3 regions of the Anoxybacillus suryakundensis genome follow, and region 1 is predicted to be linked to each of the others. Evidence: riboswitches for the same ligand, from Rfam matches in the RefSeq annotation. Region 1 holds a riboswitch; each other region holds the start of a gene.
What was found. A riboswitch is a leader RNA that binds a small molecule or an ion and turns the genes downstream of it on or off. The one in region 1 is predicted to bind cobalamin.

Region 1 (7,929 bases):
CGCCAAAAATCGTGCCGAGATGGTTCGTATCAGAAGGTAATACGAGACGCGTTTGAATCGTTTTTGACTGCTCGACGCTTACTTCCATGATTTCATCCCTCCGTACGCTAAAAGACGCTCGCGGTATTCGCGTGCTGCCTCTACCATCACTTGAAGTGCGGCAATCGTTTCTTCTTCTTTTCGAGTTTTTAATCCGCAATCTGGATTGACCCAAAATTGTTCTGGACGAAGAACGCGAAGTGCTCGTTCGATTTGTTCGCTTAGTTCTTCTTTTGTCGGAATGCGTGGGCTATGAATGTCATACACCCCTAATCCGATTCCCTTCTCATACTCATATGTTTCAAATACAGAAACAAGTTCACCATGGCTTCGTGACGATTCAATGGAGATGACATCCGCATCAAGTTCATCAATGACATGCATCATATGTTCAAATTGTGAATAGCACATATGCGTATGAATTTGCGTCTCCTTTTTCACCGATGAGGTCGTGATACGAAATGCGATAACGGCATCTTCCCAATACGATGCGTGTTTCTCTTTTTTGAGCGGCAGTCCTTCCCGTAACGCTGGCTCATCGACTTGAATGATGCGTATCCCTTCTTTTTCTAACAGCAACACTTCCTCACGAATCGCAAGGGCAAGCTGCATAAGTACCTGTTTGCGTGAAATATCGTTGCGAACGAACGACCAGTTCAATATCGTCACAGGTCCCGTCAGCATTCCTTTCACAGGTTTGTTCGTTAACGATTGAGCATACACCGTTTCTCCTACAGTCATTGGATGTAGATGCGCAATATCGCCAAAAATAATTGGCGGGCGCACACAACGCGAGCCGTACGATTGTACCCAACCGTTTGTCGTGCATGCCATCCCTTGTAGCTTTTCACCGAAAAACTCCACCATGTCTGTACGCTCAAATTCGCCATGGACAAGCACGTCGAGCCGTAGCTGTTCTTGAATGTCGATCCATTTTGCGATTTCTTTTTTTATAAACGATTTATATTGATTGTCATTCCATTCACCTTTTTTCCACTTCATCCGAGCTTGGCGCACGTCGCTCGTTTGTGGAAAGCTGCCAATTGTCGTTGTCGGAAAAAGTGGAAGCTGCAAATGGGCTCGTTGTGCTTTTTGTCTTTCGCTATAAGATGTTCGGTTTAATGGAACGGTTGTGATATCGTCTGTTTGTTTAGATTGACGGAACTTGGAAAAATAAACGGTTGTTTGTTCATCGTATTTGATTAGCTCGTCGATCGTTACGTTTCCTTTCATATGCTCTGTCAACATACGTATTTCATCTAATTTTTCATCCGCAAATGATAAAGTACTAGCAAGTTCTGTTGGTAACGTATGTTCATGTTTTGTTGTGACAGGGACATGTATTAAGCTGCAAGACGGTTGAATGATCAGTTGTTCAGAAACGCCTGCTAAATGATGAAGGAGCTTCGCTTTTTGCACAAGCGAACTTTTCCATACATTTCGGCCGTCGACAATACCAGCAACTAATATTTTATCTTTCGGAAATCCGTAAGTATTTATGACTTCCATGTTTTCGCCATCATCATGAACAAAATCAAGCCCAATGCCTGCGACAGGCAAAGCAACAACTTCACGGTAATGAGATACGCTAGCAAAATACGTTTGTAAAATAATATTTATGTTCGGTATATCGCGGTGAAAAACGTTGTATACATGATGAAATGCGTTGATGATATCATCGTCTATATTTTGAACGAGAATCGGTTCATCCATTTGTACGAACGACACTCCAGCCTCGCCTAGTTGTTTTAACAATTCCACATAAACAGGAACTAAGTGCGCAAGATGCTTTCGCCATTCGTTGCGATCGTATTGTTTCGAAAGTAAAAGAAATGTAATCGGTCCAAGTAACACAGGCTTTGCTTCAATATGGAACGTTTCTTTTATTAGTTTGTATTCTTGCAATAGCCGATTTTCCACCAATTTCGGCTTAGTTTGCCCGATTTCAGGAACGATGTAGTGATAATTTGTATTAAACCATTTCGTCATTTCAAGGGCATGTTGTCCGTTCGTGCCACGCGCCATCGCAAAGTATTGCTCTAGCGGATTAACTATTTGTTTGAATCGCTCTGGAATATATCCGAACATAAATGCTGTATCTAACACATGATCGTATAAGGAAAAATCTCCGATCGGAATGAGATCAATTCCTTTCTCGACTTGTTTGCGAATCGAATCAAGTCGAATCGTTTCCATCGTTTTTGTGAACTGCTCTTCGTTCATTTGCCCATTCCAAAAAGATTCTAATGCTTTTTTCCATTCCCTCTTTTCTCCAATACGTGGATATCCTACATTCGAACTGTAGATTAACATATACAAGCACCTCCAGTTATTTTATCCCAATCAAGCAGAAAAACCCCCTTCCAAACAGAAGGAGGGCATAGCTAACTCGTATTGAGATACGTGAAGTGCCTCAACATCATATGTCCTCACTCCTCCCTATGACGCGTAGGTCGTAAGTGCATACAACAGGCAGGTCTCCTGACTTAGCTTCATCGCTGTTTATCTCCTTCCCATTTCAAATGAAACAGTGGATTGTGATAAACAGCTCTGCATCACAGTGGCGCGACCGTGTTGGACTTTCACCAAACTTCCCTTTTAAGATTCACAGCATGTGTGAACCACCTGTTGCGTGAACTTATTATTTTGTTGTATAAAATTCAGAATAAACGAACTTTTTGTTTTTTTCAACCGAAATATTTTCTCGTGTGGAGTTTTGAGAGATGTAACGCCGTAGTTAATGGTTATATTTTTCTTTTAAGTTAATATTAATATTTTATTGATAATTTTATGTTAAAAAGTATTGATTTTTTTTGTTATAGTTTTACATAAAGTGGATTTAAATATAAATTTTTTTAATGAAAGGGAGGCAGAAGGGTTATGTTAACTAACGAAAACAAAAACTTGCTAATGAAAATAAAGGACATTTTGATTCGAGAAGTTCCTAAAACGACCGATATTATACAAATATATAGATTGTTACAGGATAATAATTACTCGGAATACAAGTGTAGTGTACTAAAAGAACCTCGTTGGAGCGATGATGCATTTATTGTAAAAATTTCAGATAGTAACTCATCGGACTTTACGTTGAAAATTCACTATGATAAATATCCTATGGCATCACATGTTTATAATTCTCCCCATTTACTTACCAAGCTGGAGCAGTGTTTATTTTCAACCACTATTGTTGAAACATTTATTATACCCAATGGCCACCTAAATAACATAAGGTTTGTCTTTTATGAATATATTGACGGTACTCCGCTAGATAAGCTATATACATGCACCTTAAAACCATGACTTCTGTATGAACACCTTTTTTCATGGCTATACTGCTCCTAAATATTTCTATACAAAAGGAGCGGAATTGGCATGAAACGTTTGAAAATCACAAATGATCACGGCTGGACACCTCGAACCCTTCGGAAACAAGAACGGAAAATCAAAGATGCTTCCCTCCGTGTTCGGGTGACCGCTGTTCGTCTTGTCATGGAAGGTCACCTCGGTAAAGATGTCGCGAAAATGGTCAACGTATGCCGTCAATCGGTTGCCCTCTACGTTGCGCGATTTAATCAAGGTGGGCTCGATCATCTACTCGATCGTCGCTTACCACCTGGTCGCGTGCCATTTCTTACGGAAGAACAACAACAAGAAATCAGACAACTCGTGTTAACTACTACACCTGTGGATGCTGGCTGGGGCATCGCTTCGTCATGGAACACGCGCATTTTACAATCTTACATTCAACAAACCTATGGTGTTTCCATGTCACGGGAAGGGATTCGCAAGTTGTTGCATCGTTTGCGTTTGTCATGGACACGCCCGACGTATAAGCTCGTCAAAGGAGACGCTAAGCGTCAAGCTGCTTTTCAAAGAGAACTTGAATTTATAAAAAAAAACTAATTACCGAGAATGCCATGCTGTTTTATGTGGATGAGACACATGTTCGTGCCTATCAAGCGCTACGTACGACATGGGCAGAAGTAGGAAATCAAAAACACGTGCCGAGCTACGGTCACCACGCCCACGTTTCTATTTTTGGCGCCGTCGATGTTCAACAAGGCGATGTGGTATTTCATCGCGCATCATCCGCCAATGCCGAAACGTTCCTCGACTTTTTGCGCCGATTGAAAGAGAAATATACGGACCGATTCCTCGTGCTTGTGTTGGACAATGCGCGTATTCATCATGCCAAGATGGTGCAAGCCTTTCTTGATGGCGAGGAAGGCGATGCTTTTCATTTCATCTTTTTGCCACCGTATTCTCCACAGTTAAATCCGATTGAACGGCTGTGGAAGTGGTTGAAAGATGAAGTGATTGCCAACGTTTTTCACAAGGATCAAAATGACATTGCCCAATCCATTACTCGCTTTGAACAGTACGTTCTACAACACCCGGATGAGGTGTTACGCCGCATGGGGTGTGCTGTGTGAATCAGAGGTTAAAATGCCAATTTGGATGTATATATCAATTGTTTGGGATTGCACTTACCATTTGCGAATATCCCCTACTTCTTCACTTTCTAGGATCTTGATTCCTTGTTCATTAACTATATCTATATACTTTGCGCTACTTTCAATATAAAAAGCAATATAATTATACTTAATATCCTTATAAGAAAAACTGTTTGTAGATTCTGATGTAGTGTTGCCGTATATAATTTTTACTGTATTTTTATTTAATTGGATATCTTTGATAACTAGCTCACTATTATCTAAATAGCTGTTTCTTGCAATTAGGATCGAAAAGATATATCCGTCTTGAATCCCTCTCTCTCTTTTAATTACCACCACATCTCTTTTTTGAAGAGACTTTAGTATTTTGGAGAAGAAGTATATCTTACCTATAAAGCTTTGAACTTTTAGATTGAACATTTTATTTTGTTCTAGTTTAAATTTTGTTATATTCAATATTAAACAACCTTTCACTTTAATATATATATGTTTAAAATATAATCAAGTATATAAGATTTTCAGAAAGGGGATGTAGTAATGAATTCACAAAAGATCCTAATTTCTTTTATGTTTTTACTTCTTGTAATCTTGGCCGGTTGTAATAATGCAACTACTAGGAGCGTCTCTGAAGTCGATAAAAATTCTTTGCCTATAGGGACAGTAGTTAAATTAAAGGAACTAGATGAAAAAATAATGATTTATGGAAATAACGTCACTCGAAGCACAGATAACAAGAAATATAGGTACCTAGGCTGTTTTTATCCAGATGGTTTTACTTCTAATGATTATAATGTATTTTTTAATGCTAATGATATCGAAGAAGTTTACTATTTAGGCTACAAAGAATGATTATTATAATTACTAAGTAAGGGAAGTCTGCTACGTAAGTAAACTTCCCTTCGGCATTCTTTAAAGGCTAGTTCTCAGAATTTTCTCTTCTTGATTTTCATATCCTTTAAATACCAATGTTTCGATAGCGTCCTTGTTAAAGAAAATATTATACGCATTATTGATAAATCCGTGAGGATAAGGACATCCTACATAATCGTATTGTTTTCCTGTAGTAGACTGCACTACATTTCTTCCATATATCATTACCAAATAATTAATACCATCTAATTTTACTACGCTACCTATTGGTAGAATATCTTTCATAATCATACAGATACCTAGCCTTTCAATTCAATTCCCCAACCAAAGCCTACACCAAGGGCTGTATAAGCTTTTACTTTAGTTTTACTAATATCATATTTTGCTCCAATTGATCCTACTCCTATAGAACCACTGATTGATATTGATTTCTTCGTAAATGGGATCTTGATATCGATACTTGATGAGTATTTATGGAGTGTAGCCTCTCCACCAATTGAAATCCCCTTTTTATTGGCTTTGGCATGCGCTTCAACTTCCCCAACAGATACTTTCGCTTCTCCACCTACATATTTGCTTTTTGCAGAGACACTAGCGCCTGGACCACTGCAGCTTGCTCCCCCTCCTACTCCCCAACCACTGGAGTATCCCTTACTTACAGAACAATTCGGTGTATGAATTGCAACACCCATAACACTGATCCTCCTTTAGATCAAAAAATAAATTATCGCCCATATTATACCACATAAATATAAAAATGGTGTATTTGATAACCTAAAATTGAGCCACTTTTCAACGGTTCGATCACATAAATCTCCGTTTCCGACCTATAAGCTCGTCAAAGGCGATCCAGTGCTTCAAGCAGCCTTTGAAAAAGAACTCGAGTTTATAAAAAAACTAATCATGGAAGAAATCGTTCTTCTTCATGTCGATGAGACGCATGTTCGTGCCTATCTAAACATGGGTTAGTCAAATAACACTCGCTTTTATGGCGAGATTTTTTTATTTTTTCGCTTTACATTGACGTTACGTAAACGTTTATAGTGAAATTGTCAGGAGGTGATTGGGTGGAATATACGGTGCAACAGTTAGCGAAATTGGCGGGGGTGACGAGCCGAACGCTAAGGTATTACGATGAAATCGGTCTGTTGAAACCGGCAAGGGTTAATGCATCAGGCTATCGCATATATGGACCGAAAGAGGTAGATCAACTCCAGCAAATTTTGTTTTATCGCGAGCTCGGGGTGGATTTAGAAACGATTAAGCAAATCATCACCGCCTCATCATTTGACGACGTACAGGCGTTGAAGCAGCATCGCGAAAAACTCTTGGCAGAACGGAGGCGGTTAGAGGCGCTAATCGCCAATGTCGAAAAAACAATATTAGCAAAAGAAGGGAGAATCATCATGAGCGACAAAGAAAAGTTTGAGGCGTTTAAACAGCAGCTTATTGACGAAAATGAACGAAAATATGGCAAAGAAATGCGGGAAAAGTATGGCGATGAGCAAGTGAACAAATCAAACGAAAAAGTAAAAAACATGACGCAAGCACAATACGAAGAAGCGACAAAGCTCGGCGAAGAAGTATTGCGCGTATTGCATGAAGCGTTTTTGACGGACGACCCAGCGGGAGAGCTTGCGCAAAAAGCAGCCGATTTACATCGCCAATGGTTAACCTATTTTTGGAATCACTACTCCAAAGAAGCGCATGCACGATTGGCGCAAATGTACGTTGACGATGAGCGGTTTAAAGCATACTACGATCAAAAACAATCAGGAATGGCGGAGTTTCTTCGTGATGCGATTTTCATTTATACAGGAAAAAAATAGGCATGCAGTGGCCTGTCTTTTTACACATTGTAAAAGTTTGAAAAAAGATGTATATTTAAATGAGAATGATAATCAAATTTAAAAGGTGATAGCGATGGAACAATTATACGATGTGACGATTATTGGAGGCGGGCCGGCAGGGCTATATGCTACGTTTTATAGTGGGCTTCGAGAATTGAAAACGAAATTGATCGAGTATCAGCCGCAGTTAGGCGGAAAATTACATGTGTACCCGGAAAAAATGATTTGGGATGTTGGCGGGCATGCACCGATTACTGGAGAGGAGCTACGTAAGCAACTTGTCAAACAAGCATTAACGTTCCATCCAACAGTTGTACTAAACGAAAAAGTCGAAACGATTCGGCGAAGAGAGGACGGCATATTTGTTTTACAAACAGCATCCGGACAACAACATATATCGAAAACGGTCATTATTGCGGTAGGAAGCGGTATATTAAAACCGCAAAAGCTTCAAATTGAAGGAGCAGAAAAGTTTGAGATTACAAATTTACATTATACGGTGAAGTCGTTAAAACAGTTTAAAGAGAAAACGGTGATCATTTCGGGTGGAGGAAATACAGCAATTGATTGGGCGAATGAGCTCGTACCAGTTGCGAAAAAAGTATATGTCACTTATCGCAATGAGTCGCTAAAAGGACATGAAGCGCAAGTGACGCAATTATTAAATAGTTCGGCGACTTGCTTTTTCCACACGTCCATTACAAAATTCGTTG
Region 2 (7,929 bases), on a different contig from region 1:
AATCGCTTATTTCCAAGATATTCAATATATTTTTCCATTTCAATGACATCAATGCCATCCATATCGCGCAACACAAAGCGCGACCATTCTGCTTCGTAACGAATCGCTTCATCGATATAGTCATATATCCACGCAGAAAACGCTCCATCTTCATCAATATGTGGATTTTCCCATAGGACAGCGCGTACGAGTTGAGAAATAAAGTAGCTATGGCATAGCTCATCTTTATTAATATAGCTAATCATTGTTGATGTTTTTAACATTTTTTGATTTCGGGCTAAATTGTAAAAAAAGGCGAAACCAGAGTAAAAATTAATTCCTTCTAATACGAGTGAAGCGACGAGGGCTCGGCAAAATGTTTCAACAGTCGGTTGTTCACGAAATGCTTCATATACGCGAATAACGTGCTCATTTCGTTTATAAATGTGCGGATTCGTACGCGCCATTTCAAAAGCGCGATGTTGCTCGGATAATTTTTCGATCGAAGCAAGGACGTACGAGTATGATTGATTATGGACCACTTCTTGCTGTTCGATAATCGAAAAAATAGCTTTGACGCTCGGATCAGTAATATATTCTTTCATCGCTCCAATAAAGTTCGGTTGAACAGAGTCTAAAATTGAAAGCAGGCCGATAATGTGTAAAAACGCATCGCGCTCTCGCTCGCTTAACGCGTGCCATTGTTTAATATCGTCAGACATGTTAATTTCAAATGGTGTCCAAAAGTTTGCTAGCAGCATCTTATATATGTCATAAAAGTGACTATACTTAATATCATTCCAGTTTAAAATGCCGCTTGCTTTTCCATTGATAATGCTTGTTGCTTTATTTGGATGCGACGGTTCCAACAACTTCACTTTCGTCAATAACAAAACGTTCGACCTCCTCTAGTAGTCGTTGTACGAACAAAGCCGGCAAATGTTGTTGATGTCCGCGTGGCGATTGCTCAATTTTTAGCATGCCGAGCACTGGTGTGACTTTTCGTAAATGGTATGCCATTTCATCAACTGCACGGCAATAATATGGCCACATTTGATCTCCTGTACCAAATAGCGCAACAGGAGGCAGAGTAAGTTTTCGTTCTTTAATAAGAAAACGAAGCATTCTCCTCATTTCATGTGGAAGTTGTCCATTTCCCCATGTATATGAACCGAATAGAAGGAGATGCGCTTCATGGATGAGTGATTCGATAGCAAAAACATGGTCAATATTCATCGTTTTCACGGCATGTCCATGTGAATGAAAAGCTTCCTCAATCAACAAAGCGACTTCTTTCGTGTTTCCTGTTTTCGATGTATAGCAAATGAGAACGTTCATCATTTTTCCCCCTAAGATGAGCAAACGTCGCATTCTTCAATTGTTACGGCGGTACTGCGAACGTAATACGTTGATTTTAAACGCTCTTTCCATGCCGTTAAGTGCAAATCTAACAAATCTTTTGCTTTAATGGTGTTATAGACGTAAAGATTAAAGCTTAAAGACTGATCGACATGTTTTTGTCTTGCTGCGTTCTGACGAATGCTCATTTTTTGATCGACTTCATAGGCATTTTCGTAAAGCCAAAATGTTTTTGCATTTAAATCTGGTACAGTCACAGGAATCTTGTAATTTTTCTTTTCCTCAAAATATAAACGATTGAATACAGGGTCGCATGACGCTGTTCCATTGGCTAAAACGGAAGTCGAAGCATTTGGTGCAGGAGCCATTAAATAACCGTTACGAATACCATGCTTCATCACTTGTTGTTTTAAACCGTCCCAGTCTAAATCATCATGCGAATGATAACCGCGAAGCTCAAAATATGTTCCTGTATGCCAATCAGACCCCTCAAAAGCTGGATAGGCTCCTTTTTCTTTTGCCAATTCCATGCTTGCTTGAATTGTTAAATAAGCGATTTTTTCGAACAATTGATCCGCAAGATGAACACTTTCTTCGCTATTCCATTTGATCCCTTTTAACGCTAATAAATGATGCCAAGAAAACGCCCCTAAACCGATGGCGCGATATTTTTTATTTGTCATCACCGCTTGCAACACTTCAATTCGCTGTTCGTTTAAGTCGATCACGTTATCTAACATGCGCACTTGAATCGGAATGAGCCGTTCGAGTACACCGTCTTGAACCGCGCGAGCAAGATGAATACTAGATAAGTTGCAGACAACAAAATCGCCAGGTTTTTTATGGATAATAATTTCGCCATCTTGTGTATATTCTTTTGTGACGGTTGTTGGACTCATATTTTGCATAATTTCTGTACATAAATTACTTGAATAAATCATGCCTGCATGTTTGTTTGGATTCATTCGGTTCGCTTCATCGCGATAAAACATGTAAGGTGTTCCTGTCTCTAATTGAGATTTCATAATTCGTTTCATCACTTCAATCGCAGGAACGCGCTCTTTCGTTAATTGTGGATGATTGACGCACTCCTCATATTTTTCGCGGAAGGAGCCACATCCTCTTTGTTCATCGTAAAAATCTTCAAGACCTAGCGGATTGCCGTTTTTATCTTTCCAACCCATCACCTTTTTCACTTCGTGTGGATCGAACAAATACCAATCCCCGCGTTTTTCGACTTGTTCCATAAATAAGTCAGGAATGCAGACGCCATAAAATAAGTCGTGGCATTTTTGACGTTCATCCCCGTTGTTTAATTTGGCATCTAAAAAAGAGAAAATATCTTTATGCCAAACGTCTAAATATACAGCGATAGACCCTTGACGTGTACCAAGTTGGTCCACCGATACAGCCGTATTGTTTAATTGGCGCATCCATGGAATGACGCCAGACGATACCCCTTTAAAACCTTTAATATCCGAGTTACGTGCGCGAATTTTTCCTAAATATACACCAATTCCGCCTCCGCCTTTAGATAGACGAGCGACGTCTGTATTCGATTCATAAATACCGATTAAACTGTCATCTACCGTATCAATAAAACAACTGGATAACTGTCCGTATGATTTTCCTGCGTTTGCATATGTTGGTGTAGCCACCGTCATATATTGATTGGATAATGCCCAATATGCTTCTTTAGCGAGTGCCATTCGTTTCGTTGGCTGTTCATGCGCCATTAATGTTAACGCGATGGTTAAAAAACGCTCTTGAGGCAGTTCGTAAATTTCACCGCTATAACCTTTCGCTAAATAACGATCAACAAGTGTTTTTAACCCGATGTATGTAAATTGCTCGTCTTTTTTCGGATCGATCCATGTCCCTGCTTCTTGTAGTTCCTCTTTCGTATACCGTTCAAGTACAAAAGGATCGTAAATGCCGAGATCGACGAGCTGTGTTTGCAACTCATAAAAGTAGCCATATGTTTCGAATCGATCGTAGCCGCGATTTATAGCAGCTTCATTGTATAATTGTTGTAAATAAAGACGTGCTGCAACAAACGTCCAATCAGGTTGCTCCACGGTAATTTCGTCAAGCGCATTTAAAATAAGTTTATTTATTATATCGTTGTAATTTCGCGTGTGGACAAGCGAGCGTACGGTACGTTCAACGTATCGCTCGCTTGATAAGTGTGGAAAGTCTTTGAAAATATGAAATAACAAACTTCGAATCGTCTCTTCATTTACTTCCTGCTGCTCTTTTATGTGCATCATCCAACATCCCTTCCCCTAAAAAATAAAAATCCGCCCTAGTTGAGCGGATGAAACGATGGAAAAAGGCGTGCTTTCACCATCGTTTCATCTTCTCAATCCCCGAAGAATATGAAACGATACAAGGAAGGCAGGTCTCCTGACTCGCGCTTCTTCCTACTTTGGATTCCTTCCCATATACGTGCCACAAACAGCTGACGTATACAGTGGTGTTGTTTCCATTTCGTCTGCGCACACAGTTGCGGGGACAGCTCTGGATTCGCACCAGATTCCCTATTAAGTCCATTGGGACACCTTCACTTGCTGGTTTCAATATATAGTTATTTTTTGTTTTTTTATCACAATATATTGTATAAAAAGGTTTACGTTTAAAACTATAACGAAAAATTTCAACATTTGCAATCATTATTTTTCATCATTTGCTAAATAGCGCCGATCTTTCATAAACAGTCGCCAAAAATAAATGAAACCTGGAAATAAAATTGCAAAGCCGACAATATACGTCACGAAAAGGGCACGAAACGTATTCGGATGTGTAAATCCAGACTCGATTGTTATATCTGGATAAATCATGTATGGTAAATGAGCTTTTCCATATGCGTAACTTGCACAAAAATATTGTAATACAATTGCTACAACTGCAAGGCGGGGCATTCCACGTCCGTTTTTCTTTTTCCATGAAGGAAGAAAAAGAGCTAAACCAGCCACGAGAAATAGTGCGACAGAAGCGGCAAGCCATGGCCAATACGCAATCATCCCATCATACAACCAACGCGCTTCGCTTCGCATCGTGATCATAATTAAAATTGAAGAGAGGAGAGCAAATGGCCCGATAATGAGCGCATCGCGACGATAAATGGCATAGGCTTCGGTTTCATTTGCTTCGTTCGAGTAATCCGCCAATAAAAGTGAAGAAAGAAAAAGTGTGCTTGTTATAGCAAAGGCAATGAATGCATATTCGTGTGGGCTTGTAAATAGACGGTCTAGACGAAGGTGACTGACGCCATTAACCGTTTCAACGAAAGATCCATGTGTAATGGGTAAGACGCTAATTAAAAAGGCTGGAATAAGCAAACCGCTTATACCAGAAATGTAAACGAGCACTTTTTCATACTTAGGAGCAACGTGTGAAAAAACGAGAAACGCACTGCGAATAGTGAGCAAAAGTAAAATGATGCTTCCAGGAATGAGTAAAATTGTGCCGAGCATAAACGTGGCTCCTGGAAAAAAGCTAACGAGCGCCACGACGATCGCGACGATAAATACATTTGTCACTTCCCATGTCGGTGACAAATATCGATTGGCAATTTTCGTCGCTTTCGTTTGAGGGCGGTTCATATATACCATCGACCAAAAACCAGCTCCAAAGTCCATCGTCGCCATGACGGCGTAAATAAAAATAAATCCCCATAAAATCGAAATAGCAATTAATTCATCTGTCATCATCTTGCTCCTTTCTACATGTGTGTCGATAAATGTTGTTCAATCGGGTGACGGCGGAAGTACGAACGTAAGACGAGCACGACGGCTACAAGTAAAAATACGTAAATGGACGTAAATAAAAGAAAAAGTGTTCCTAAATTTGTTGATTGAGTCACAGCTTCTGCAGTTGTCATCATGCGATAAATAACCCACGGTTGCCTGCCTGTGCAAGCAAAAATCCAACCAAATTCAATGCCGAGAAGGGCGAGGGGACCGGCGGTAACGATCGTCCACATAAACCAGTTCGGAAATATGTGTTGTTTTTTTACTCGATGCCAAATGAATCCGACGATCGAAAGAAGGAGCAGAAACATGCCAATCCCGACCATTGCGTTAAAAAGTGTATGGACGAATAAAGGAGGCCACCATTCTTCAGGGAAATCATTTAATCCGACAACGACGGTATCGAATCGATTACCAGCTAAAAAGCTAAGCAGCCAGGGAATTTCAATGCCCCATTTTACCGTTTGTGTTTCGCGATCTGTAAAACCACCGATAACGAGGGGGGCGTGCGACTGTGTCTCAAACAATCCTTCGGCAGCGGCTAATTTTTCAGGTTGATACTCATGAAGGAGTTGCGCTGATTCATGCCCGTTGATCGCCGTTAATAGAGAAAACACACCACCGACTGTTAACCCGAGCATCAGTGCTTTTTTATGAAAAAGCTGAATGCGCTCGTTATGTTTATTTTTCAACATCTTATAGGCAGCGATGGAAGCGATCGTAAAAGCTCCGGTCATATAAGCTGATAAAACAACGTGTGTAGCTGTAACTGCGAAGCTCGGATTAAAAAACGCCTTCCATGGGTCGACGTCGACAATTTGTCCGTTTTCGATCCGAAAGCCTGTCGGCGTACCTTCAAAGGCATGTACGTTCGTAATTAAAATGGCAGAAGCGGCTGCCCCAATGGCAACAAACGTCAAGCTCACGATGCGCATCGTTGGAGAAATGCGGTTAGCAGCATATACGTAAATGGATAAAAACAACGCTTCAACGAAAAACGCATAAATTTCAATTTGAAATGGGAGTGCCATCACTTTGCCGATCACTTCCATAAACCCTGGCCATAAAAGAGAAAGTTGTACGCCCGCAATCGTTCCAGACGGGATTGCTACGCCAAGCAAAATGGCAAGCGCTTTCGTCCAACGATTTGCCATGAGTGCATAGTCATTGTCTTTTGTTTTTTGATATAGCAACTCAGCTAATAAAATCATAAGCGGAATACCAACTCCGAGCGTCGCAAAAATAATGTGAAACGCCATCGTTGTTCCAAAGAGCGTTCTTGCTGTTAATACGTGATCCATACCGAAATGTTCATTCCTTTCCATACATTGTCGTTTCATAGTTTGATGTGAAAAGAGAAAAAATATGCAAAAAAAATAAGCGACCGTTACGATCGCTTATTGTAGTGCTTTTTTTAATGCCGATATATTGTCATTCATAATGGCAAAGTAATCTTTGCTATTTGCGATATCATCATTTGTACGAGCTTCTAAATTATGAAGAATGAGCACATCAGCACCAACTTCATTTTTTACAACTTCAGCAATTTTGGATGTCACGTTTTGTTCAAAAAAGATATAGCGTATATTATGTTCTTTTGCCTTCTTGATGATTGAAGCGAGTTGTTTTTGTGAAGGTTCGTTTGTTGGTGATAGCCCCGTTACGCTTATTTGTTTTAAGCCATATCGTTTTTCCCAATAGCCGTATGCGGCATGAGCAACAAGAATTTCTTTTGTTTTCGCGTCTTTTATCAATTGTTGAAACTGGCTATCGAGCTGTTCAAGCTGCTGTTTTAACGAAGCAAAGTTTTGTTCAAAATCTTGTTTCGCCTCAGGTTTTAGTTCTATTAGCGTTTGTTTAATTGTTTCAGCCATTTGAATGGAATAAATCGGATCCAGCCAGATGTGAGGATCTACATCTCCATGATCATATTCGTCTTTTTGTTCATCTTCATGCGCATGTTCGTTTTCGTGAACATGCTCATCTTCATGAGTATGATTGGATCGAAGTAAATCCATTCCTGCGGTTGCTTCCACGAACTTGACTCGCTCATTTTCTAGCGTTTTGACGATGCGTTCAACAAATCCTTCCATGCCTTGACCGATGTAAATGAAAGCGTCAGCATCTGCGATTTGTTGCATCGTTTTTGCTGTCGGTTCATATGTGTGAACATCGACACCAGGAGGGTATACGCTTTCCACTTGAACGTGCTCGTCGCCGATTTTTTGAGCAAAATCTTGAAGTGGGTATACAGTTGTATAAATGATAAGTTTGTTGTTTGTTTTCTCTGTCGTTGACGGCGCTAGTTGTTCTTGTTTATTACATCCAAATAATGTTAGTGTGATCGTAAGAATGATTGATAAAATGATGTTCAACCTCATTTTTTTCCTCCTTCCAAAAAGAAGGATGTCTCTGAAAAACAGAAAACATCCTTTTCTCTCGTTTTATTATATCGTAATCGTTACGATTTGAAAACTATGAAAAACTAACAAATGGCGGAAGTGGGTCGACAAATGTTGACCAATCTTTGCCCATTTCTTCATCCGTTAACAAGCATGTATCGAGTGAAGAAGAAATTTCCTGTTCATCCATATCGATTCCGATAAACACGAGTTCTGTCATACGATCACCATACGTATCATCCCATTTTGCACGCAATTCTTGTTCTTCTTGCAAAATGCGTTCACGTTCATGTGAAGGATATGTCGCAATCCATTCGCCAGCCCCCTGAATCATAATGGACGGTCCAGCTTGCGAAAGAAGTCCACACATATTGTTGCGCGAAGCGAGCCAGAAAAAGCCTTTTGCACGAACGATTTCAACAGGCCAATGTTCAAGC
Region 3 (7,929 bases), on a different contig from region 1:
GGTGAGAAACGGAAGGAAAGAATCGCTTAGGTTCTTTCCTTTCTTACTATTTCGAGATATATTATCATAAGAAGCTTTGGAATGAATGGAGAGTGAAATGAAATGAAACGTGTATTTCGCGCGCTACTTATTTTTGTTTTGTTGTTGTCCGTAACGACGCCAGCGAGTGCGAAAACGGAGCGAACGTGGCAAGATGAACGCGTGTATTTTATTATGGTCGACCGTTTTAATAACGGCAATCCGAAAAATGACTATGAAGTGAACGTACATGACCCGAAAGCGTATCATGGCGGTGATTTGCAAGGAATTATTGACAAGCTTGACTACATAAAAGAGATGGGTTTTACAGCGATTTGGCTGACCCCGATTTTTGCGAATGAAAAAGGCGGGTATCACGGTTATTGGATTGAAGACTTTTACAAAGTGGAAGAACATTTCGGCACGCTCGATGATTTTAAACGGCTTGTAAAAGAAGCGCATAAGCGCGATATGAAAGTCATTTTAGATTTTGTCGTCAATCATACAGGATACAATCATCCGTGGCTGAACGATCCAGCGAAAAAAGATTGGTTTCATGAGAAAAAAGACATTTTCAATTGGGCGAATCAACAAGAAGTCGAAAACGGCTGGCTATTTGGTCTCCCTGATTTAGCGCAAGAAAATCCGGAAGTGAAAGCGTATTTATTGGATGTCGCGAAATGGTGGATTCAAGAAACGGACATCGACGGTTATCGTTTAGATACGGTCAAACATGTGCCAAAGTGGTTTTGGGACGAGTTTTCTAAAGAAGTGAAATCGGTGAAACAAGACTTTTTCCTTCTCGGTGAAGTGTGGCATGACGATCCGCGCTACGTTGCCGAATATGGCAAGCACGGCATCGATGCATTAATTGATTTTCCGTTTTATAAAGAAGCGTCTGCTATTTTTTCAAACGTCGATCAATCGCTTGAACCGCTTTACAACGTATGGAAGCGAAACGAGGCGTTTTATGAACGTCCGTATTTGCTTGGCACGTTTTTAGATAATCATGATACCGTTCGTTTTACACGATTAGCATTGCAAAATCGCATTAATCCGGTGACGCGTTTAAAGCTTGGATTGACGTATTTGTTTTCAGCACCAGGCATTCCGATTATGTACTATGGAACAGAAATAGCCCTTGATGGCGGGGAAGATCCAGACAACCGTCGTTTAATGAACTTCCGTACCGATAAAGAGCTCATTGACTATGTGACAAAGCTTGGTGAATTGCGTGAGAAGCTTCCGTCGCTTCGCCGAGGTGATTTTGAGTTGCTTTATGAAAAAGACGGCATGGCGCTCTTTAAACGAACGTATAAAAACGAAACAGCGGTCATTGCGATTAACAATACATCAAAAACGCAAAAAGTGACGCTCGATGACGAACTGGAACAAGGAAGGGAATTGCGCGGGTTGCTTGCAGGAGATTTAGTACGCAGCAAAGATGGGAAGTATGATATCATTTTAGATCGTGAAACGGCAGAAATTTACGTACTTGCGCCAAAAACAGGGGTAAACATTCCGTTTATCGCGGCACTTCTTGCGGTATATACAGCATTTGGACTGTTTTTATACTTAGCGAAAAAACGAAAAGCATGATGATGATGGAGGAGAGAACATGCTAGAAGATACGAGTTTTGCGATTCGACCGATCGATCAAGCGGACGAAAAAGAAGTGTGGCAACCGATTGGAGATGTGCAAAAAATTGAAGGTAAAAAACAAATATTTGCATTGACGTGCGACGAAGCAGTTGTTAATATTCATTTTTATCGTGGCGATATCGTTCGGGTGACGATCGATCCGTTCGATGGGAAGTACGATTCCGTTAGCCCAGCGGTCATCGCAACGCCAGAAAAAGTAGACGTGCACGTTCGTGAAGGAAAAGATGGCTGGGAGTTGCAGACAAAACGATTAACGGTCGTCATCGAGCGAAGCCCGTTTCGGTTAGCGATATACGACAATGAAGGAACGCTGCTTGTGCGCGATGAACAACCTGTATGTTTTCAAGCGAAAGGGCGTATGCGGTGTACACATGCGCTCACCCCGACCGATGTCGTATATGGATTAGGAGAAAAAACAGGTGTGTTAAATAAGCGCGGTGCAGTATGGACGATGTGGAATACGGATGTGTATGCGCCGCACAATTTAGAAACAGACCCGTTATATCAGTCGCATCCGTATATGATGGTGTTAAAAAACGGGCATGCGCACGGCATTTTTTTCGATCATACGTATAAAACGACGTTTGATTTACGTCATGAATCGTTTTATACGTTTACATCAGATGGGGGAGCGCTTGATTATTATGTGTTTGCTGGGTCGCATCCGAAAGATGTGTTAGCGCAATATACGCATCTTGTTGGACGTATGCCGCTGCCACCGAAATGGGCGCTCGGGTATCATCAATCGCGTTATAGTTATGAAACAGAGCAGGAAGTGCGTGAACTCATCGATACGTTTCGGGCGAAACACATTCCGCTTGATGCAGTATATTTGGACATTCATTATATGGATGAATATCGTGTTTTTACGTTTGATCAAAAACGGTTTCCACATCCGCAATCGCTCGTTCAATATGCAAAGGAACAAGGGGTTCATATCGTGCCGATTGTTGATCCGGGCGTGAAAGTTGACGCGGAGTATGATACGTATCGTGATGGAGTGCAAAAAGATTATTTTTGTAAATATGCTGACGGAACGTTGTACAAAGGAGACGTTTGGCCGGGGACGAGCGTGTTTCCAGACTTTTTAAAGAAAAAAGTGCGCAAATGGTGGGGCGAGCAGCATACGTTTTATACGGACATCGGCATTGAAGGAATTTGGAACGATATGAATGAGCCATCGGTATTTAACGAGACAAAAACGATGGATGAACAAGTCGTCCATGACGGATGGAAAACGCATCGCCAAGTGCATAACGTATACGGGATGATGATGACAGAGGCGACGTATCACGCATTGAAAAAGCAACTGAAAGGAAAACGCCCGTTTGTGTTGACGCGCGCAGGATTTGCCGGTATTCATCGCTACGCAGCTGTATGGACAGGCGATAATCGTAGCTTTTGGGAGCATCTTGAGCTGTCGATACCGATGTGCTTAAACTTAGGATTATCCGCAGTGGCGTTTTGCGGGGCAGATGTCGGTGGGTTTGCACATGATGCGAATGGAGAACTGCTCGTTCGATGGACGCAAGTTGGGGCATTTTTCCCGTATTTTCGCAATCATTGTGCGATTGATTTTGCTCGGCAAGAACCGTGGGCATTTGGGGAAACATACGAACAAATCGTAAAACGATATATTGAATTGCGATACGAATGGTTGCCACATTTATATTCGTTATGCTTTGAAGCGTATCAAACAGGTGTGCCGATGATGCGCCCGCTGATGATGGAATATCCGAACGATCGCGAAACGTGGAACATCTCAGATCAATTTATGGTTGGAAATGAAGTAATGGTCGCTCCGGTGATGCGTCCGTATACAGCGCATCGTATCGTGTACTTCCCAGAAGGACGTTGGATTGATTATTGGACAAAAGAAGTGTTTGAAGGTAGTCGGCGGTATATCGTGGAAGCTCCGCTTGATCGTTTGCCGATATATGTAAAAGAAGGGGCGATGATTGCTCACGCCGATGTGAAGCTATCGACCGCTATGGCTGATGAACAAATGACATTGTACGTGTATACAATGAAAGAAGGAACATCGACATACACGCTTTATGATGATGACGGAACAACGTTTGCGTATGAAAAAGGGGAATATATCCGCATGCATATTCGAGCAACGTTTGTTGATCATACCGTTCATTTTGATGTAAAAACAGATGGGACGTACCAACCAACATGGCAATTGCATGTCTCGTTTGTTGGGGACGTGCCGAAAACGATTGTTGTCAATGGGGAACAACGAGTCATCGATGAAGCGACAAACACGTTTGTTTTGTAAGAGATGGGGGATTTTTATGACAGTAACGATTAAAGATGTAGCGAAGCGAGCAAATGTGGCGCCATCGACCGTTTCCCGCGTCATCGCAGATAGCCCGCGCATTAGCGAGAAAACGAAGAAAAAAGTGCGCGAGGCGATGAAAGAGCTTGGCTATCATCCGAATTTCATCGCGCGTAGTTTAGCAAATAAGTCGACGCAAGTGATCGGGCTCGTCATGCCGAGCTCAGCTGATAAAGCGTTTCAAAACCCATTCTTCCCAGAAGTTATTCGCGGCATTAGCAAAGCGGTGCATGATCGGCAATATGCGTTGCAGTTATCGACAGGGGAAACGGAAGCGGAAATTTACGATGGCGTTGTGCATATGGTGCAAGGAAAGCGCGTCGATGGTGTAATTTTGCTGTATTCGCGTGCGAACGATAAAATTATGGCTTATTTACAAAAAGAAGATGTGCCGTTTGTTGTCATTGGAAAACCGCATAAAAAAGCAGAGGAGATTACGCACGTTGATAACGATAACGTGCGTGCGGCGCGCGAAGCGACAGAATATTTAATTGAACTTGGTCATGAGCGCATCGCGTTTGTTGGTGGAAACGTCAATCTTATTGTGACGATGGATCGTTTGCGCGGTTATGAAAAAGCGTTAAAATCTGCAGGGCTTGTATACAGAAAAGATTACATTGTGCATGAAGAATTTTTAAAAGAAGGCGGACAAGAAGCGATGAAAGAGTTGCTTTCACTTGCCGAACCGCCAACTGCGCTCGTTGTCGCCGACGATTTGATGGCGCTTGGGGTATTAAATACGCTTGCTGAAATGGGATTAAGCGTGCCGGGAGATGTATCGATTGTCAGTTTTAACAACGTGCTTTTATCGGAAATTTCTCGTCCACCGCTTACATCGGTAGACATTCATATTTTTCAACTTGGCTTTGAAGCGGCAAGAAATTTAATTCAACAAATCGAAAACCCAAATGAGCCGATTAAACGAATCATCATTCCACATACGATCGTGAAACGATTTTCGTGCGATTACTATAAGGCGCCTTCTGAATGAGAAGGTGCTTTTTTATAAAACAGGCTAGGCGAGAAGAAAAAAATGGTGTATCATATTCTTAACATTCGTGTTCTTTGAAAAACAATATACGATGAAGCAAGTACGGTGCATACGTCCGTATGCTTAAAAGGGAAGAACGGTGCAAAGCCGTCGCGGTACCCGCCACTGTGATGGGGAGTTTCGTTGCAATATGCCACTGATTTTTGGGAAGGCGCAACGAGATGATGAACCTAAGCCAGGAGACCTGCCTGCTTGCGATACGTCGGCTGCCTACGGGAATATAGGTGGACGTGCGGGGACGATGAAAAATACACAACAATTGTGAAAGTTTTATTGTTTGAATCTTTCGTTTTTTCTGCACCTCTACCTAGAGGTGCTTTTTTATTTTTTAAAAAGGGGCGACATATATGGCGACATGGGATTTACAAGGAACGAAACATCATGTGTTGATTTGTAACGGAGGGAGTTGTATGCGAAAAGGTGGAGAGGAGGTGACACAAGCGATTCGTGATGAAATTGACAGGATACAATTACATGAGTATGTTCATACAACGCGGACACGATGTAACGGTCGCTGTGAAGATGCGTGCGTCGTTATCGTTTATCCTGAAGGCATTTGGTATCGTGCCGTTAATGAGCAGATCGGAAAGGACATCGTACGAAAACATGTACGCGATGGTGAAATGTTGCATGAATATGTGACGTACACATACGATGAAGGCTTTGTCATGCCTAAATATAGCGTTGCGACAAGGGGGAAGAAAAAGTGAAGAAACCGTTGTTTTGGATTGTTAGTATGTGCGCTACGGTCTATATTTTATTTGCACTTTCACCTTCCGCATATGCGATGCACATTATGGAAGGGTTCTTACCTTGGCAATGGGCGCTCATTTGGTGGTTGCTATTTTTACCGTTTTTCTTTATTGGTTTACGTACAATGACGCATCTGATGAAACAAAAGCCGGAGGTGAAATTACTCCTTGCACTCGCTACAGCGTTTACATTTGTTTTGTCGGCATTAAAAATTCCATCTGTCACAGGCAGTAGTTCGCATCCGACAGGGACGGGGTTCGGGGCGCTTTTATTCGGACCGTTTGTTATGACGGTCATCGGTACAGCAGTATTATTGTTTCAAGCGCTTTTGCTTGCGCATGGTGGTTTGACGACGCTTGGGGCGAATGCATTTTCGATGGCGGTGGTCGGTCCGTTCGTTGCGTACGGCTTGTTCGTTTTATGTAAAAAGTGTGGAATATCATTGCGTATGTCCGTCTTTTTAGCGGCGATGATGGCTGATTTGGCGACATACGTCATGACGTCGTTTCAACTCGCCCTAGCATTTCCAGATGTAACGAGTGGCGTATGGGGCGCATTTTTAAAATTCGCTTCAATTTTTGCGGTGACACAAGTACCACTTGCGATTACGGAAGGACTCCTTACTGTTGTCGTATGGAACTTTTTGCATACGTACTCGGAGCGAGAGTTAGATGTGTTAGAGGAGAGGAGAGTGTTTTTTAAATGAGCGATCGGATATTGTTATTCATTGCTGCACTTTTAATCATTTTGCCGCTCTTGTTTGTCAAAAATACAGAGTTTGCCGGAGCGGATACGGCTGCTGAAGAAATGATTCAACAAATTGCACCACATTATGAACCGTGGTTTGATGTCGTATTTGAACCGCCGGGTGGAGAAGTAGAGACGTTATTATTTTCTTTACAAGCTGCGTTTGGTGCTGGAGTGATTGGATATATTATCGGACTGTATAAAGGACGAAAGAGAAATGGTTAGTTGGCTTGATCAATGGGCGTATCGGAATCGTCTTTCGAAATTAAATGCTACATTTAAGCTAATATTTGCGCTTATTTTGCTCATATGGGCGCTTCTTGGGACGAATGTTGTCCGCTTAATCATTATCGTTTGGTTGCTCGTTTGGTTGCTTGGATATGCGCGTTTGCCTTCGAGCGTTTGTTTACGCGTTTGTATGCTCATAGCGCTCGTTATTCTCGGAAGTAGCATACCGCTTCTTTTTTCATTTGATGGCGCAATTCACTTCATAAGTGAAAGCTTTTCATATGTAAGTACAGTTTTTTTACGAGCGTTTACAAGTTCTCTTGTTCTCTTTTTCCTTGCGATCACAACGCCATTTTTTCGTATTGCTCACGCATTAAGCAAATGGCACGTTCCTAAAGCATTTATTGAACTGTTGTTGTTGACGTATCGTTTTATTTTTATAGTAGAAAAAACAGCAAAAGAACTGTTTGTTACGGCGCAAATAAAATGTGGGGAGCGGGATTGGCGCTTTGCTTCACTAGCTGTTGCACAGTTGTTACGTCAAACATTACATCATTATGAGACGATGATGATTGCACAACAGGCGCGCAACGTTTCTTTTGCTGTTCCAATGTGTGCAGATGAACAGTTGCCAAGAAGGTATATCATTGAAGCGTTTATTGGAATTGTTGTTCTATTTATTTTGGAGGGCTTATATGCTACGGTTTCATAATGTTCATTATACGTATCGAAACGGAGCGCACGTGTTAAAAGGGGTGTCGCTTACAATTGAACGAGGAAAAAAATATGCGCTCATTGGAAAAAACGGTTGTGGGAAAACGACGTGGTTGCTTCATGCAAACGGTATTTACCGACCGACCAAAGGGGATGTGTATTGGGAAGGAGAGAAAGTAGCAGATCGTCAGCAATGGCGAGATTTGCGAAAGCATGTTGGTGTCGTTTTTCAAAACCCAGAACATCAATTTTTAGCACCGATGATTGAGGAAGAACTAGCGCTTAGTTTAGAAGGAAATCACGAGCAAATGGCACAAATTATGAAACAGTTTTCGCTTGAGAAGTGGCGCGATATACCGATACATCATTTAAGTCTTGGACAAAAAAAATGGTTATCACTTGCGGTGGCGAT

Region 2: another riboswitch for cobalamin. It lies ahead of ASC42_RS01125 (ribonucleoside-diphosphate reductase subunit alpha); the one in region 1 lies ahead of metE (5-methyltetrahydropteroyltriglutamate--homocysteine S-methyltransferase).
Region 3: another riboswitch for cobalamin. It lies ahead of ASC42_RS03090 ((2Fe-2S) ferredoxin domain-containing protein); the one in region 1 lies ahead of metE (5-methyltetrahydropteroyltriglutamate--homocysteine S-methyltransferase).

Annotation. Positions count from the first base shown of each region.
Region 1 is NZ_LIOK01000025.1:8,888-16,816, reverse strand. Features, by position in the region: gene ASC42_RS12625 (acyl-CoA thioesterase) at 1-88, opposite strand, end outside; gene metE (5-methyltetrahydropteroyltriglutamate--homocysteine S-methyltransferase) at 79-2,352, opposite strand; cobalamin riboswitch at 2,494-2,683, opposite strand; gene ASC42_RS12610 (winged helix-turn-helix domain-containing protein) at 3,415-3,945, shown strand; gene ASC42_RS12605 (IS630 family transposase) at 3,972-4,475, shown strand; gene ASC42_RS12600 (hypothetical protein) at 4,530-4,952, opposite strand; gene ASC42_RS12595 (DUF4176 domain-containing protein) at 5,034-5,345, shown strand; gene ASC42_RS12590 (DUF4176 domain-containing protein) at 5,406-5,657, opposite strand; gene ASC42_RS12585 (hypothetical protein) at 5,666-6,058, opposite strand; gene ASC42_RS12575 (MerR family transcriptional regulator) at 6,434-7,195, shown strand; gene ASC42_RS12570 (NAD(P)/FAD-dependent oxidoreductase) at 7,290-7,929, shown strand, end outside.
Region 2 is NZ_LIOK01000001.1:227,465-235,393, reverse strand. Features, by position in the region: gene ASC42_RS01135 (ribonucleotide-diphosphate reductase subunit beta) at 1-872, opposite strand, end outside; gene ASC42_RS01130 (flavodoxin domain-containing protein) at 826-1,317, opposite strand; gene ASC42_RS01125 (ribonucleoside-diphosphate reductase subunit alpha) at 1,329-3,608, opposite strand; cobalamin riboswitch at 3,718-3,918, opposite strand; gene ASC42_RS01120 (cytochrome d ubiquinol oxidase subunit II) at 4,011-5,048, opposite strand; gene ASC42_RS01115 (cytochrome ubiquinol oxidase subunit I) at 5,063-6,415, opposite strand; gene ASC42_RS01110 (metal ABC transporter substrate-binding protein) at 6,488-7,471, opposite strand; gene ASC42_RS01105 (GTP-binding protein) at 7,566-7,929, opposite strand, start outside.
Region 3 is NZ_LIOK01000003.1:131,633-139,561, forward strand. Features, by position in the region: gene ASC42_RS03070 (sugar ABC transporter permease) at 1-5, shown strand, start outside; gene ASC42_RS03075 (alpha-amylase family glycosyl hydrolase) at 103-1,617, shown strand; gene ASC42_RS03080 (glycoside hydrolase family 31 protein) at 1,637-3,964, shown strand; gene ASC42_RS03085 (LacI family DNA-binding transcriptional regulator) at 3,981-5,015, shown strand; cobalamin riboswitch at 5,101-5,281, shown strand; gene ASC42_RS03090 ((2Fe-2S) ferredoxin domain-containing protein) at 5,423-5,785, shown strand; gene ASC42_RS03095 (energy-coupling factor ABC transporter permease) at 5,782-6,534, shown strand; gene ASC42_RS03100 (energy-coupling factor ABC transporter substrate-binding protein) at 6,531-6,800, shown strand; gene ASC42_RS03105 (CbiQ family ECF transporter T component) at 6,793-7,515, shown strand; gene ASC42_RS03110 (energy-coupling factor ABC transporter ATP-binding protein) at 7,499-7,929, shown strand, end outside.